Bdellovibrio bacteriovorus: one gene and its partner. Each later gene encodes a partner of the first gene's protein in a complex. Links are inferred from orthologs where the notes say so. Each region holds a gene or a part of one and is shown in the gene's direction. Other genes may lie near its edges.

What was found.
Region 2: the proteins of groL (region 1) and metK are in contact, whole or in part, in a cryo-EM structure (PDB 8P4O), measured with the Escherichia coli proteins. The link is inferred for Bdellovibrio bacteriovorus from one-to-one orthologs.

The regions. Positions count from the first base shown.
Region 1 is NZ_LUKD01000001.1:1,552,742-1,560,788, forward strand. What follows is about bases 2,811-5,721. They hold groL (chaperonin GroEL), read left to right. Parts: upstream 2,811-3,399; coding sequence 3,400-5,043; downstream 5,044-5,721. Other genes in these bases: AZI87_RS07490 (hypothetical protein), read left to right, coding at 2,811-2,934; groES (co-chaperone GroES), read left to right, coding at 3,083-3,370; AZI87_RS07505 (outer membrane protein), read right to left, coding at 5,414-5,721. Also shown: AZI87_RS07460 (SlyX family protein), read right to left, coding at 1-5; AZI87_RS07475 (hypothetical protein), read left to right, coding at 488-940; AZI87_RS07485 (carbonic anhydrase), read left to right, coding at 1,388-2,266; more of AZI87_RS07490, read left to right, coding at 2,431-2,810; more of AZI87_RS07505, read right to left, coding at 5,722-7,012; AZI87_RS07510 (hypothetical protein), read left to right, coding at 7,090-8,047.
Region 2 is NZ_LUKD01000010.1:7,748-15,697, forward strand. What follows is about bases 3,028-5,841. They hold metK (methionine adenosyltransferase), read left to right. Parts: upstream 3,028-3,759; coding sequence 3,760-4,923; downstream 4,924-5,841. Other genes in these bases: AZI87_RS17770 (hypothetical protein), read left to right, coding at 3,028-3,628; lepA (translation elongation factor 4), read left to right, coding at 5,046-5,841. Also shown: rpoN (RNA polymerase factor sigma-54), read left to right, coding at 1-424; AZI87_RS17750 (adenine phosphoribosyltransferase), read left to right, coding at 786-1,283; AZI87_RS17755 (5'-methylthioadenosine/S-adenosylhomocysteine nucleosidase family protein), read left to right, coding at 1,300-1,845; AZI87_RS17760 (hypothetical protein), read left to right, coding at 1,992-2,489; hpf (ribosome hibernation-promoting factor, HPF/YfiA family), read left to right, coding at 2,574-2,924; more of AZI87_RS17770, read left to right, coding at 3,017-3,027; more of lepA, read left to right, coding at 5,842-6,845; lepB (signal peptidase I), read left to right, coding at 6,855-7,622; lepB (signal peptidase I), read left to right, coding at 7,626-7,950. UniProt on the Escherichia coli protein: Catalyzes the formation of S-adenosylmethionine (AdoMet) from methionine and ATP.

The DNA.
Region 1 (8,047 bases):
TCCATGCGAGGTTTATAAGGCCAATGGCTACGACATCAAAGTAGTTTGTGTGCCTTTTTTATCAGCAGTGTTGTTTCTTCAGGGATGTAAATAGAGATAAAGAAAATGGCGGAAAGGGCGGGATTTGAACCCGCGGTACACCTTTTGAGTGTACGAGCGTTTAGCAAACGCTTGGTTTCAGCCACTCACCCACCTTTCCGCGGTCGGTTTTAATTCGACTGAGAAACCAAACTGCCATAGCGAGCCCCTTTAATCAAGGATTTGGCCTTATTCTTTTTGTAAATTTAGCAAGAATGCTTGATTTTTCCCTGGCCGCAGTCTATCTATACTTCTCTTTCACAGTGCACTCGTAGCTCAGCTGGATAGAGTACATGACTACGAATCATGTGGTCAGAGGTTCGAATCCTCTCGAGTGCACCATTTTTTTCCTTATTAAACTTCACGTTATAACTAGACCGTTTTCAACTCGCCGAGTTAACTTAGCGTCATGAAGATTTCTTTCTATTTTAAAATCGCCATGATGATCGTTTCTTTGGGTGTAGTCCTTTACGCGATCCGTGCTTTGCAAACCCGCGAGTTCAAACAAAAACTTTCTGATCCACAAAGTGCGCTGGGCATTTTGATCGGCAGCGACTACCGCCCGATGAACTGGTGCCCGCCCGAAACCGCTAAAGTTGAGATTTATTCGCTGACCGGAGAGCTCAAAAAGACTCTTACAAGTTCTTCAGAAATCAGCAGCGTTTGTGAAATTATGCTGGGTGGTTTCACTAGTGAGGGTGTTGATGAGGCAGCTTATAAAAAGCGTCTAGTGGCTTTAACTTCGTCTGGAGAGTCAAAAACCCTGGAACAGAACGAAAAAATACCGGTTTTTAGAGCCCAAGGGATGCCTTTTAGTTCGCCGATGCTGACCAAGGCTTTGGAGCGGCTGGAGGCTCCGTAACCGCGATTTCTGTTTGACAAGAAACGCTCAAAGCCCTAATTATAGTTCTTCACCGAGTTCAGAAGTAGCTCAGTCGGTAGAGCAAGCGGCTGTTAACCGCTGGGTCGGGGGTTCGAGTCCCTCCTTCTGAGCCATTTATTTTCTAAATAAATGTGATTAAGAAAACCAAGTCCACAAGGCTTGGTTTTTTTATTTTCAGCGCCTTAGATAATCTGTCCCTCTTCACCATTGATTTGTTAACTGCTCTGGATCGTGGCTTTAGACTTGTCTCGATAAAACTATTGTTCGAAGTGAATCCAACAATTGTTACTAAAACTTAAACATTGAACGATGAAATCATCCAAATCTTGATTACGATCAGAGTGTATTCACTTTCCTTAAACAAAGCTCAACTTCCGCTAAGTAATTCCCGAAAAGAAAGTAACTTCTTACCAAGGGATTTTCCCCATGAAAGCTATCTTTTCGTTCTTAGTTATCACCACAATTTCCCTCTCAATATTTGCGAATGATCACGCTCCTGCCGGGGTGGATGCAGATACATCTTTGCGTTGGCTGCAAAATGGAAACAACCGTTTTACGGGTGCAAAACTTCGCAGTGATGGTCAATCACAAGGTGATGTGCATCGTTTAAGTACGGGGCAAAAACCTCATGCTATCGTTCTAAGTTGCAGTGATTCGCGTGTTCCGCCTGAGGTCGTTTTCGACCAGAAATTAGGAGAGATTTTCGTCGTCAGAACGGCCGGTGAAGCTCTTGGTGATAATGCGATCGGAAGTATTGAATACGCTGTGGAGCATTTGGGATCAAAGCTTTTGGTAGTTATGGGACACACTTCTTGCGGAGCTGTGAAGGCCGCGCACAGTACTTTGAATGGTTCCAGCTTAGGAACGCCAGCGCTTGATAATTTGGTGAAAGACATTCAGCCGCGTATCTCTCAGTTCAAAGATAAAAAACCAAGTAAGAATTTTGAAAGAGAATCATGGGCAAATACAGAGGGCGTAGCGAAAGACCTTGTTACTCGTTCTGAATTGATTCGCAAAAAAGTTGAAAGCGGTGATCTTCGCATTGTTTCTTCTCTTTATGATTTAGAGTCTGGTCACGTAGCATTTAAGAACGAACCGACTTTGCAAATGCGTATTCCGGCAAGCGTTGATGAACCTAAAAAGGAAGAATCTCATTCTCACGAAAAGGCCGGTCACACTTGCGATAAATGCAAAGAAAAAAAGAAAGCCGAAGTGGCGAAACACAGCCATGGCGAAGAAAAGAAAACGGATAAAAAAGCTCACGACGAGCACGCTCCTGACGCGCACTCAGAGCACAGCCACTAACCTTCAATGTAGGTTTTTCCTGTAAAGCCAATTTCGTCTCAAAGTAACACATTTGGGCCCCCAAAGGGGCTCAGGTCTTTTATATTGCAAATGAGACATGTTTCCCTGGGCACAACCCTTGTAATAAGCCTCCTTGGAATTGTGGACGTCTGTTGGAGGAGCCAATGAGCTTTCTTAAAATTTTACCTCTTATCGCCTTTTGGTCTATGACCGCTTTCGCTATGAAAGCGGGTGCAGAGGTAAAAAGCTATCGTGAATGGAAAACAGAGCGTGTTCAGCTCGCACAAGCTGACGTCATGAGTTTAAAAGCGCAAATCGATCTTAAAAAAGCGTCTCGCGCGATGGCACAAGGAACGGATCCAAATCTTTCCAATAAAGCGACTATTGAAGCCGTATCGTCAACGGATATGGGAGTTGAAAAACTCGAGCGTCGCCTTCGTGAAGAACAATATGATTTAGAAGTAGCTAAAGACCTTTCTGTGACTGATTACTTTGTAGGCTACCTCACAAAAGTTCAGGACAAAAAGGCTGCCTTTAATGAGGTTGCTGGCAAACTAAGCCCCGAGGAAGTAGCTGAACTTATGACGGCTTACGCGAACTCTGTCTTTGGGGCCCACGCCTCTGATTTGCCTGTCAGCGCTAATAATGTGGGTAAAGAACCGAAATAATTTTCTGATAATATAAGTTCCTGAAATTTCTGAAATTAATCGGCGTGTCATGAGAAAAATTGGGCACCCGACCTTGACTCCTATCCCAGCCGATTCATATTACCTTCGTGATTTAAACACGGAGGCAATTACTATGGCTAAGAACGAAATTGGCGTTCGTCCACTTCATGACAGAATTCTAGTTCGCAGAATGGCGGAAGAAGAAAAAACCGCTGGCGGACTTTTCATCCCAGATACAGCAAAAGAAAAACCACAACGTGGCGAAATCATCGCTACAGGCAAAGGCCGTATCACTGAAGACGGAAAAGTACTTCCTCTTGAAGTGAAAGTTGGCGACAAAGTGCTTTTCGGAAAATACGCAGGCACAGAGTTGAAACTTGAGGGCGACGAATACCTAATGATGCGCGAAGAAGACATCTTGGGCGTATTCAACTAATTCAATTAAATAATAAAACGGAGTAAACCATGTCTAAAGTATTAACATTCTCAGAAGACGCTCGCGCGCACATCTTGAAAGGTGTGAACACTCTTGCGAACGCAGTAAAAGTAACTTTGGGACCAAAAGGTCGTAACGTAGTTATCGACAAATCTTTCGGTTCTCCTCTTATCACTAAAGACGGTGTCACTGTTGCCAAAGAAATCGAATTGGAAAACAAATTCGAAAACATGGGCGCTCAAATGGTTAAAGAAGTTGCTTCTAAAACCAATGATGAAGCCGGTGACGGTACAACAACTGCAACTGTTCTAGCACAAGCTATCTATCGCGAAGGTGCTAAACTTGTTTCTGCAGGCCACAACCCAATGTCAATCAAACGTGGTATCGACAAAGCGGTAGCAACTGTTATCGACGAGTTGAAATCAATGGCGAAACCTGTAAAAGGTTCGAACGAAGTTGCTCAAGTTGGTTCTATCTCTGCAAACAACGATAAAGAAATCGGTCAAATGCTTGCAGACGCTATGGATAAAGTTGGCAAAGAAGGCGTTATCACTATCGAAGAATCTAAAACTGCGAAAACAGAAGTAACAGTTGTAGAAGGTATGCAATTCGACCGTGGTTACCTTTCTCCATACTTCGTAACTAACGCAGAAAGAATGGAAGCAGTTCTTGAGAACGCTTACGTTCTTGTTTACGACAAAAAAATCTCTTCAATGAAAGATATGATCGGTATCCTTGAAGGCGTTGCTAAGCAAGGTCGTCAATTGTTGATCATCGCTGAAGACGTTGAAGGCGAAGCACTTGCAACTCTAGTTGTGAACAAACTTCGTGGCACTCTTCACATTGCTGCAGTTAAAGCTCCTGGCTTCGGTGACCGTCGTAAAGCTATGCTTGAAGACATCGCTATCTTGACTGGCGCAAAAGTGATCTCTGAAGATATCGGTCGCAAACTTGAGCAAGCTACTGTAGCTGACCTAGGTATCGCGAAACGTATCGTTGTAGATAAAGACAACACAACTATCATTGATGGTTCTGGTAAAAAAGCCGACATCCAAGCTCGTGTTGCTACAATCAAATCTCAAATCGACGAAACTTCATCTGACTACGACAAAGAAAAATTGAAAGAGCGTTTGGCTAAATTGGCTGGCGGCGTAGCTGTTATCCACGTTGGTGCTCCTTCTGAAGTAGAGATGAAAGAGAAAAAACACCGCGTAGAAGACGCTTTGAACGCGACTCGCGCTGCTGTTGAAGAAGGTATCGTAGCTGGTGGTGGTACTGCTTTGCTTCGCGCTTCTCAAAAAGTTGATAAAACTAAATTCTCTGAAGAAGAGTCTTTCGGTGCGATGATCATCAAACGTGCTTGTGAAGAGCCAATTCGTCAAATCTCTGCAAACGCAGGTCTTGATGGCGCGATCGTTTTGGATCGTATCCTTCAAAACAAATCTGCTACTTGGGGATTCAATGCTTACTCTGACGAATACACTGACCTAATCAAAGACGGTGTTATCGATCCAGTTAAAGTTGTTCGTTGTGCATTGACTAACGCTGCTTCTGTAGCTTCTTTGATGCTTACTACTGAAACAATGATCGCTGAAGCTCCTAAGAAAGATGCTCCAATGCCTGCTGGTGCTCCTGGCATGGGCGGTATGGGTGGAATGGGCGATATGATGTAATCGGCTTGCCGAACATCTTCGTTCTTTTTCGAAAAGCCTGGGATTATTCCCGGGCTTTTTTTATTTGTGGCTCTGGTATTGGCTTCGGGCGACGGGTTTTCTTTAAGCCCGCTTCCTGGGATATCTCGCTTCGGCGGGCACGCCTTCCAGGCTCAGTTGCCGCCGCACTTCGTGCGGTTCGCGCCGTCGTGGCGCCGGCAAAGGCCCTTCTTCGGAGATATCCCAGGAAGCAGGCTTAAAGAAAACCTTTGCTCGATACACTAACATTCTCAAAAAATAAAAAGGCAGGAGTGATTCCTGCCTTTGATGAGTTTGATGTTCGGGCCTTACATCGGTGTGTTTTTTGGGAAGGTGCTTTGCACCTTCTTTTTTAGAACAAGTATTGTACGCCGCCCATCAAGGTTGTCATTTTGTGGCTGGTGCTTGTGGCTGGGTCGGTTCTTTGGCCGGTGCCTGAGAAGTCGGATGTGTAGTTTTCTAGGAGGAGTTCTCCTCTGATTTTGAAGCGGGTTTTTAGTTTATAGTCTACGAAGAAGCTGAAGCTGTTGATTTTGTTGTCGGACGAGGCTCCGCTGGTTTTGTTTTCGCTTAGGGATGGGTTTAGGTAGAAATCTAGTTTGCCACCGATGTCTACTGGGAGTTCTTCGGATAATGGGAATTGGCCGGCTACGCTTAAGGCGAAGCCGCCGTATTTCATTGTTGTGTAGGCTGTTGGTGTGCTGTCGTCCACGCTGAAGTTTGTGTTCGTGTAGCCGCCGGCGATTTGTAGTTTTGGGCCGAAGAAGTCGTTTGTTAATAGGAAGTTGTAACCGAAGTTAACGCCGTATTGGCCCATCGACATGTTTAAGCTTCCTGGGGAGGATCCGGCTAGGTCGTTATCCATTGAGAATACGGATTGGCGTAATAGGACGCCTACGTACCATTGCGGGTTCAACCAGATTTCACCGCGCACTAAAATATTTGGAGCGAGGCTGCTGCTGCCGCTGATCGAGCCTGCGGTTTGTAGGTTTACGTTTTGCGTATAGCTTGCAAAGCCCGCCATCAATTCGATTTTTCCGAATTGAGGTGGCATTGTTGGTAACCATTCATGTGGATCCTCGCCAAAAGCGACTTCTTTGTCGGGTCTAGTGGAGATATCTTGAAGAACCTTTCCTGAAGGCGTTGTCACTGGGACGGAGTATTTCACAAATTCATCCGGCATGACTTTCGAACCTACGGCGATGACGCCTGGTTCTTTTTCCATTTCGACGTAACCGAAGCTTAAGTACGGCTCCACTTTAAAAAGCTTCACGCGGCCCAGAACTTCTTTTTCTGTGCTGACCATGAACTTCAATTTTGGATGACGATTTACTTTGATGATTTGAACAACGGACACACGGCTTTCAGGTTTAAGACCGTAAGCGCTTCCTAAGTTCAATGTCACTTGCTGACCACGACGACTTAAGATCGTCGAGCGAAACGGCATTCTGTATTTTAAATTCTCAAAAAGTTTTCTGGCTTCGTTTCTGATTTCCGCCGTTTCAAAACCTTTGTAGTCGTTTAATGATTCCTGCAACAAAGGCAAACCTTCGCGGCCTACAAAAAGTGTTAGCGTGATCGAAATTCCTCGAGGACCACGAATGATTTTTGAAGTCAAAGCCGCTTCGCTCTTTGAGGCTTCTAAAATTTTTTGAACGTCTTGAGGCTTTTCATCAAGCAACGCTGAATTCACTTTTACGTCGGAAGGATAATTCGCCAATGACCACTGTTTATCCTCATTCAGCGCTTTTCTTAGTTCTTCTTCAACGGGGCGAGAATAAATTCCACCAACGTTGTCGGTTGTGGGGACAAGTACGATGGACTTAATTGCTAGATCTTGGTCAACGGTGCTGACGTAAGTGTTCTGGGCAATAGTCTGGCCAAATGCTGTCGAAGATACGGAAATGAAACAGGACGCGACGAAGAGGAAACTAAGAAGAAATGATTTCATAAATTTATTCTGCACTGCCTCTGAAAACTCGTCAATTTGGCGTCAAGTAATTCGGACCGAGAGCCGAAGAATTTCCTATGAAAATCTTTGTTTCAATCTTCACTGCCGTGTCCCTTTTAGCATCAGCTGAGACCTCTTTTGCACAGATGGGTCTTGAAGGCTTTTCTTCTGGACGTTATGAAGTTCGTAAAAAAGCTTCGCGCAAGCCTGCGTCTGAAGGTGAAGCGACTCCCGTTGTGACTGATGCGGATGGAGTTAAAGTAAGAACGCTTAAAGAAAGCGAACTGGAAGCTGAAAAGAAAGCCGAAGAAGCTGCAGAGCTTGCAAAAGCAGAAGCTGCACGTAAAGAGGCTGAAAAGAAGGCGGCTGAAGAAAAGCTAGCAAAAGAAAAAGCGACACAACTCACGGCTCCGCCTGCGGTGACGTCTAGTCCTGCCCCTGCGCATCCGCCGATTCCAGTGAAAGAACTTACCGTAGACGCTGAGGTCCAGGAACCGACTTTGTCAGAGCACGCAGAGAGCTTGTTCTCAAGCCAAGCGGATCGCATTTATGATTTTTACCGTGAACAAATTCACCCGGATGACATTCGTAACAATAAAGTGGAGTTGGATGTAACTCCCGTTGTTGCTTATAACGAATCTCAATCCAACTATTCTTTCCGCGACTATCAAAGCTTCTTTAATGCTTTAAAGTTAAAAACTAACGTTTGGTTCACTCCGCGCATCGGTGTGAGTGGACAAATGATGTTTTCTTTGGCGGCAGATGTGGATTCTTTAGTGGATAGCTCGCGCATCCCTGCAAAGTATGAGTATCTGGATTTGGGTTTGAACTTTAGAAAGTTCTTCGGGGTTTCACGCAAATCAAGCTCTGTCGAATTCTCAGTTCTATTTAGCGAAAATAAAATGAACGTGCCTAGCGACAATACGTCTCGCGCACGTCTTAAAACTTCGGGTGTCGGTGTCGGTCTTAAAGCGCGTATTCCAACATCGGTGAATCATTCTTGGGTTGTCGGGGGAACTTTCTTCCCTCGGTTAC
Region 2 (7,950 bases), on another replicon or contig:
GCGTACGATTTACAAGGTGGCTGAATCCATCGTAAAACACCAGCGCGAGTTCTTTGAAAAAGGATCTGAGTATCTAAAACCGATGGTTTTGCGAGATATCGCCAATGACATCGGCATGCATGAATCGACAGTGAGTCGTGTGACGACGGCGAAATACGTGCACACACCGCAAGGGATTTACGAGCTAAAATACTTCTTTAACTCAGGGATCAGTTCTTCAGATGGTGATGCTTTGGCGTCCGAGTCGGTGAAGATTAAGATCAAAGATCTTGTAGCTAAAGAAGATCCTAAGAATCCGCTTTCGGATCAGAAGATTGTGGATCTTCTGAAGGTGGAGGGGATTCAGATTGCTCGTCGTACGGTTGCTAAATACCGCGATATGCTTAAGATTCTTCCTTCTTCTCAGCGTAAGAAGTACTTCTAGTTAGTTCCCGGAGTGCGCGTTTGCTTGAAGGGGGGGCTTGGTAAAACCCCATGCTTCGAGCGGCACGCATCCGTGCTCAGTCGCCGCCGCGCTTTGCGCGGTTCGCGCCATCGTGGCGCCGGCGAAGGCCGCTCTTCGATGGGGTTTTACCAAGCCCCCCTTCAAGCAAACTTTGTTCTCGGTATCTGCCTTTCGTTCTGCTTTTCTGGAATAAGAAGTTCATCTTCGGTGCTTCATTACATTTGTCTTTTTTTGAGCTGGATCTGTTTTGGATTTTGCGTGGCTAAACTTTACTCGACAGGGTTCTGTATCTAAGATATGGCTTCGTGGTCGTTTTTCTTTTTCTGCTAGGAGATTTGCAGTGGATTTGAAGAATTTGATTCGGGATGTGCCTAATTTTCCTAAAGAGGGGATTCTTTTTCGGGATATGTCGCCGCTTTTGCAAAATCCGGAGGCGATGGATTTTGTTTCTCGGAATTTGGTGAAGGATGTGGATCTTTCGCAGATTGATTATTTTGCGGGGATTGAGTCTCGTGGGTTTATTTTGGCGGCGCATATGGCGGCGACTCACAAAAAAGGTTTTCTGCCGATTCGTAAGGCGGGGAAGTTGCCTCCTCCTACGTTGAAACTTTCCTATGCGCTAGAGTATGGTTCGGCAGAGATTGAACTTCCTTTGGGGAATTCGCGCATTATGATTATTGATGATGTTTTGGCTACGGGTGGGACTTTGCAGGCGGCGATTGATCTTAGCAAGCTTGCTGGTTATGACGTGAAAGCGGTGGCGGTTCTAGTGAACCTGACATTTCTGAATAAGATGAAATTTAATAACAAAGAGGTACATTCCCTTGTTCAATATTAAAGATGTGGCTTTGGTGATGGCTCTTCCCGGAGAATCCCAAGGTTTTTTTGAGAAAGAAAATTTTCAAATTTACTATACAGGCATTGGTAAAGTGAACGCGGCGGCAACGGCGATGGATGTGATCCATAAAACCAAATGCAAGGTGATGATCAATCTGGGAACAGCCGGAAGCTCTAAGTTTAAAACCCATGACCTTGTTGAAGTCTCTGCTTTCGTACAAAGAGACATGGATATTTCTCCTCTGGGATTCAAAGTGGGCGAGACTCCTTTTGATCCGCTTCCGGCGGGGATTGAATTGATTCCTTATTTTAACGAACTCTCTAAAGGAGTTTGTGGAACTGGTGATAGTTTTGAAACAGGTACTCCGAAAGTGACTTGCGATTTAGTTGATATGGAAGGCTATGCACTTGCAAAAGTGTGTCGCAAAATGGGAGTTCAACTAATTTCGCTTAAGTACATTACAGACGGCGCCGATCATAATGCCCATAACGATTGGCAAGAAAATCTCGTCCACGGCGCGAGAAAACTTTTAGAGTACTATAAAAAAATGGTGACGCTTTAGTCATCGAACTATGGCTGAGGCTCTGTTTGTCAGGGCTTCAGCCTTTCCAAAAAATCCATGCAGAAATTTTCGAAAAACGAAGTGGATGTCTCGGATTGAGACACGAATTTACTCATCTTTGGTCCTGAATTTCCGATAAGTTCCTCATGGAAAAGCAGCGTTTTTCATTCGGGCAGTGGGGAGTTCTATCCATCACCGCCGTCATTGGATTAAGTTTAGGATTTGCCAAAAATCCCTTTAAAAATCGTCCGCCTCTGCAAAACCCGCAAGAAGTGGCGCAGTTTTATTCAAAGGCGCACCAATATTTTGATGCGGGAAACTTTGAAGGTGCGCTTGAAGCTTCGGAAAAGATTCAACATCCCGTTCCTCCGCGCTATGCAGACATTGAACAGTTGCAGCGCAAGGCGCGAGCGCACCTAAATGAATACCAAAAGAAATTGAAGGAAGGAAAATTGAATCCAACCCACGTGGATCGGCTTCCCGCAGCGTTGCGTGATTCATACTTCGATGCGCGCATTGAGGCGGGACAGGGTCGTTGTCGCGCAGCTTACGATAATATGGCCCCAGTCAGCAAATATCTGAAAAACAGAGAAGACCTCGAAATTTTTAAGCGCTGCCAATTAACCCAAAATAAATCCAAGTGAGTCTCAAAATAAGGCTCATCTTTAGTCGGGTCTGGCCGATAAAGAGTTAAGGGCTGAATCAGCAGCCAATAAGGAGAAGAAAAAATGAAACTCAACTACACATTTAAGCACCTAGATCACTCCGACGCTCTTGTGAACTATACAGAGGAACGCATGGAGGAAATCGGGCGCTTTTTGCTTAGAGAAGGCTACGGCAATGTCTATTTCTCTAAAACAAAAAATGAATTCTGTGTTGAAGTTTCCATAAATACCCGGGAAAAATACTTTAAAGCCAGCGCCTTCGGCTCTGATGTTTACGGTGCCGTCGATGGTGTTGCGGAAAAACTTGAAAAACAATTTCTAAAAACGAGCAAGCAATACAAAAATCATAAAAAGCCGGAGCTTTCAAAAGAGGGTCGTTTGGATCAAGCGATTCGCTTCAAAAAAGCTGCTTGATCTTTCTTAGTTAATAAACGAGATTTTATGGAACGCAAACAGGGTGGTTTTGAACCGCCCTGTTTTTTTATCTGGTACGTTTTTGGAATAATATGAACACACCTGATTCTCATCACTATTGGGAGAGCATTCTTTTTTCTGCGACTACAGTCACAGATGATAAAATGACACTTCTTTATAAATACCGCCTTTTGCTTTTGATCACGCTGATCACGGGCTTGTTGATGTGGACCTATTCGTTCATTTCGATTTTCTTTGTTCAGGGTAAAACCTTGGGCATGATCGGTGTCACATGTTCCACGGTCCACCTTCTTTCTCCCGTCGTGTATAGATTGACGAAGTCGATGACGCTTGCGGCGTACAATATGGTGATCGCCGGAATGATTTTCCAATTTTCCTTTTCATTTTATACGGGCGGTTTTTATTCTCCGACTCTGATTTGGTTTGCGATTCTTCCGCTGATCGTCGGTCTTTTAACCAATAAAATTCACGCGGCCGCGTGGACGCTGATCTGTGCTGGCGCCTACGTCACGATGTTCTTTCTTGAGGAGGCGGGCTGGGTGCCGGAATCTTCACTTTCAGAGCTGGGGCGCACTTTAGCGCAGTTCATGATTGGTTTGGGGCTCATTGGATTGGTAGGCGGTTTCACCTTGTTCTTCTTAGAGCTGAGCTATTTTTATTACCACAAACCCAAGGGTTCTTGACCCCTTTTGAGTCGTTTGGTAGGTTGGCCGTTCGCTAAATGCGAAGGGCATTTAGGATGGTTTGGGGTTATACTTTTCGAGACCTCAAGCCGAGCTCATTAACACCTTTCTCTAATGAGGAAACGAAAGCAGTGAAAAACTACCTTTTTACGAGCGAATCCGTATCTGAGGGTCATCCCGACAAAATGGCAGACCAAATTTCCGATGGCATCTTGGATGCGATCTTGGCTCAAGATCCCAAGGGCCGTGTTGCCTGTGAAACTTTGCTAACAACGGGTTTGGTTGTTGTTGGCGGCGAAATCACTACTTCTGCGAAAGTGAACTTCTCTGAAGTGGCTCGCGAAGTTGTAAAACGCATTGGTTATGACCATTCTGACAAAGGTTTCGATTATAAAACTTGCGGCGTGATGATCGCCGTGGGTCAGCAATCTCCAGATATCGCCGTTGGCGTGAAAGAGACTCTGTCTGACGATCAAGGTGCGGGCGACCAAGGCTTGATGTTCGGTTATGCCGTCAACGAAACTCCAGAGTTGATGCCTCTTTCTATCGCTATGTCTCACAAACTTGTGAAAGACTTAGCACAACTTCGTAAAGACGGTCGTGTGGACTGGTTGCGTCCGGATGCAAAGTCTCAAGTGACTGTGCAATACGAAAACGGCATTGCAAAACGCATTGATGCTGTTGTTATCTCAACTCAGCACTCTGACAGCGTTTCTAACGCGACAATCAAAGAATTTATCACTGAAGAGCTGATCAAAAAATCCATCCCAGGAAACTGGATTGATGCGAAAACAAAATTCTTCATCAACCCAACAGGTCGTTTCGTAACAGGCGGTCCTATGGGAGACGCGGGTCTAACAGGCCGTAAGATCATCGTTGATACCTACGGTGGTCACGGTGCCCATGGCGGCGGAGCTTTCTCTGGTAAAGATCCTTCGAAAGTAGACCGTTCTGCGGCTTACGCATCTCGTCATATTGCTAAAAACATCGTGGGAGCGGGCTTGGCTGACAGATGTTTGGTTCAAGTGGCGTACGCAATCGGCGTGGCAGAGCCTGTCAGCATCACTGTGAACGATTACGGAACAAGCAAAGTTGGACCTGAAGTGCTTGAAAAAGCCGTTCGTCAGGTTTTTGATCTTCGTCCGGCAAGAATTACGAAAGAATTGGATCTATTACGTCCAATCTACAGTAAAACGGCAGCTTACGGCCATTTCGGTCGTAACGAAGAAGGTTTCACTTGGGAAAAACTGAACAAAGTGGACCAATTGAAAGACGCTGTAAACACGCTAAAGTAAGCCTTAGCGAAAACCTGGCAAAATAAAGCCGGAAGCGGAAAAAAAGCTTAATCATTGCGCCGAGTTGTCTCTAGCAACTCGGCGCTTCTTTTATATAATGGGCGCACGAAAAAAGAGGCTCAATGGATCCTAAGTTTATACGAAATTTCTCAATCATTGCTCATATCGACCACGGTAAATCTACTTTGGCGGATGGACTTCTTACTGCCACAGGGGCCCTTTCTGATCGAGAAAAAAAGGATCAGTTTCTAGACAACATGGAGCTAGAGCGTGAACGTGGTATCACGATCAAAGCACAAACGGTCTGCCTTGATTTCAAATCTAAAGATGGCAACACCTATCAGATCAACTTGATCGATACACCGGGACACGTGGACTTCTCTTACGAAGTGTCGCGTTCTTTGGCTGCGTGTGAAGGGGCCATTCTTGTTGTCGATGCGGCTCAAGGCGTGGAAGCACAAACTTTAGCCAACGTTTACTTAGCTCTAGAAAATAATCTAGAGATCATTCCTGTTCTTAATAAAATCGATCTTCCTTCTGCAGATCCAGAGGGTGTGGCAAAACAAATCGAAGACACTGTGGGCTTGGACTGCACGGGTATTATCCACGCTTCCGCGAAAGAAAAAATCGGTATCACCGATATTCTTGAAGCCATCGTTGAAAAAGTTCCGCCCCCTAAGGCGGATCGCTCGCTCACGCCGCGCGCTTTGATTTTTGACTCTTGGTTTGATGCTTATCAAGGCGTTGTCGTTCTGGTTCGTGTTATGGATGGAGCGATTAAAAAAGGCGACAAGATCAAGTTCATGGCTACAGACCGTGATTACGAAGTTTTGCGTATGGGTAAATACAAACCATTCCCCGCAATGCAAGATACATTAGAAGCGGGTGAAGTGGGCTTCATCATCTGCGGTATCAAAGATATCCGTGACGTTCAAGTGGGTGACACTGTGACGTCGGCAAAGCATCCAGCGACAGAACCTTTAGCGGGTTTCCAAAGAATCAAGCCGATGGTTTTTGCCGGTATCTTCCCGGTGGTTGCGTCGGAATATGAAAACCTGAAAGATGCCTTAGATAAACTTTGTTTGAATGACTCCTCATTGACGTTTGAAATCGAAAAGTCTGCGGCGTTGGGCTTTGGCTATCGCTGTGGTTTCTTGGGTCTTCTTCATATGGAGATCGTACAAGAGCGTTTGGAACGTGAATTCAATCTTGATCTCATCACGACGGCGCCAACGGTTGTTTATCGAATTACCAAAACAGACGGCACAGAGCTGATGTTGGAAAATCCTTCGGGAATGCCAGCGGAAACTCAAATCGTAAAATTTGAAGAGCCTTATGTGAAAGTGACCTTGCATACCCCGACCGACTACATCGGCGGTATCCTGAAACTTTGCGAAGATAAACGTGGTATCCAATTGAAAATGGAATACGTCACCGATAAAAAAGTCATCATCGAGTACAAGCTGCCGATGAATGAAATGGTGATGGATTTCTATGACCGCTTGAAGTCGATCTCTAAAGGCTATGCGTCTTTAGAATATGAATTCATCGGCTTTGAAGAATCCGACCTAGTGAAATTGGATATCCTGATTAACGGTGAAGCTATCGATGCCTTGTCTTTGATTGTTCACCGTTCTAAAGCTCAGAATCGTGGCCGTTTGTTAGCTGAGAAGATGAAAGAATTGATCCCTCGCCAACAATATCAAGTTGCGATTCAGGCTGCTATCGGTGCGAAGATTATTGCTCGTGAAACCTTGGGTGCGATCAGAAAAGACGTGACCGCGAAGTGTTATGGTGGTGATATTTCTCGTAAGCGTAAACTGTTGGAGAAGCAGAAAGAGGGTAAAAAGCGCATGAAGGCCATCGGCCATGTGGAAGTCCCTCAAGAAGCCTTCCTAGCAATCCTCAAAGTCGAAGACTAAGGAGACAGCATGACAAACAACAAGAATGGCTGGAACTGGCGCACAAAGTATTTTTGGACCGAAGGTTGGGGATCGCTTTTCCTGGCGGTGTTCATTGCTCTTTTCATCCGCTGGGGATTTATCGAAGCTTATGTGATCCCTTCGGGTTCTATGCTTCCTTCCTTGTTGATTCATGACCATATCTTCGTAAACAAGCTGACTTACGGTTTGCGCGTTCCTTTTAGCGAAAATTGGCTGGTTAAATTCAACGAGCCAGTTCGTGGTGAAGTGATTGTCTTTAAATATCCTAAGGACATGAGCACATTCTTCATCAAGCGCATCGTAGGTGAACCCGGCGACAAGATTTATTATGAAAACGGCACTCTTTATATCAATGATAAACCTGTTGATAAAAAAGTTCCGGCGAACATGGATGACTTCAACTGGTTGCGCGATGCCGACTTCCAACGTGATGGAAATATCAACGATAGCAAAGAAAACTACGTCGAGTTCACTGAAGATCTTCCGGGTGGGAAAAACCATGCGATTCTTCTTCGCAAAGGTGATATCTACGAAACCTTCGGACCGGTGACAGTTCCGCCAGATCACTTGTTTGTGATGGGTGACAACCGTATGAACTCTTCCGATGGTCGTGTGTGGGGATTCTTGCCGAAACAAAACATTTTAGGTCGTGCGATGTTCGTATGGCTTTCTTGTGAAGAGACGATTCCGGCATTGCCTTTCTTGTGCAATCCATTGACGATCCGTTGGGGACGTTTCTTCCATCCTGTTAACTAATTGATGAATCAAACCGGCGAAACTCGCAATTTAAAAGGAACGTGGAATCAGGCGATTCTAACGTTCCTTTTTCCTATTTTGCTGGTGATGGGACTTCGTTGGGCCTTGATTGAGCCCTTCGTGATTCCGTCAGGAAGCATGATTCCCAATCTTCTAGTGCATGACCATATCTTGGTAAAAAAACTTGCCTATGGTTTGCACATTCCATTTAGCAACAAATGGCTTTTGCAATGGGATCAACCTCAGCGTGGTGACATCGTTGTTTTCAAGTATCCCGAAAATCCTGATGTCTATTATATCAAGAGACTTATCGGTCTTCCTGGTGACA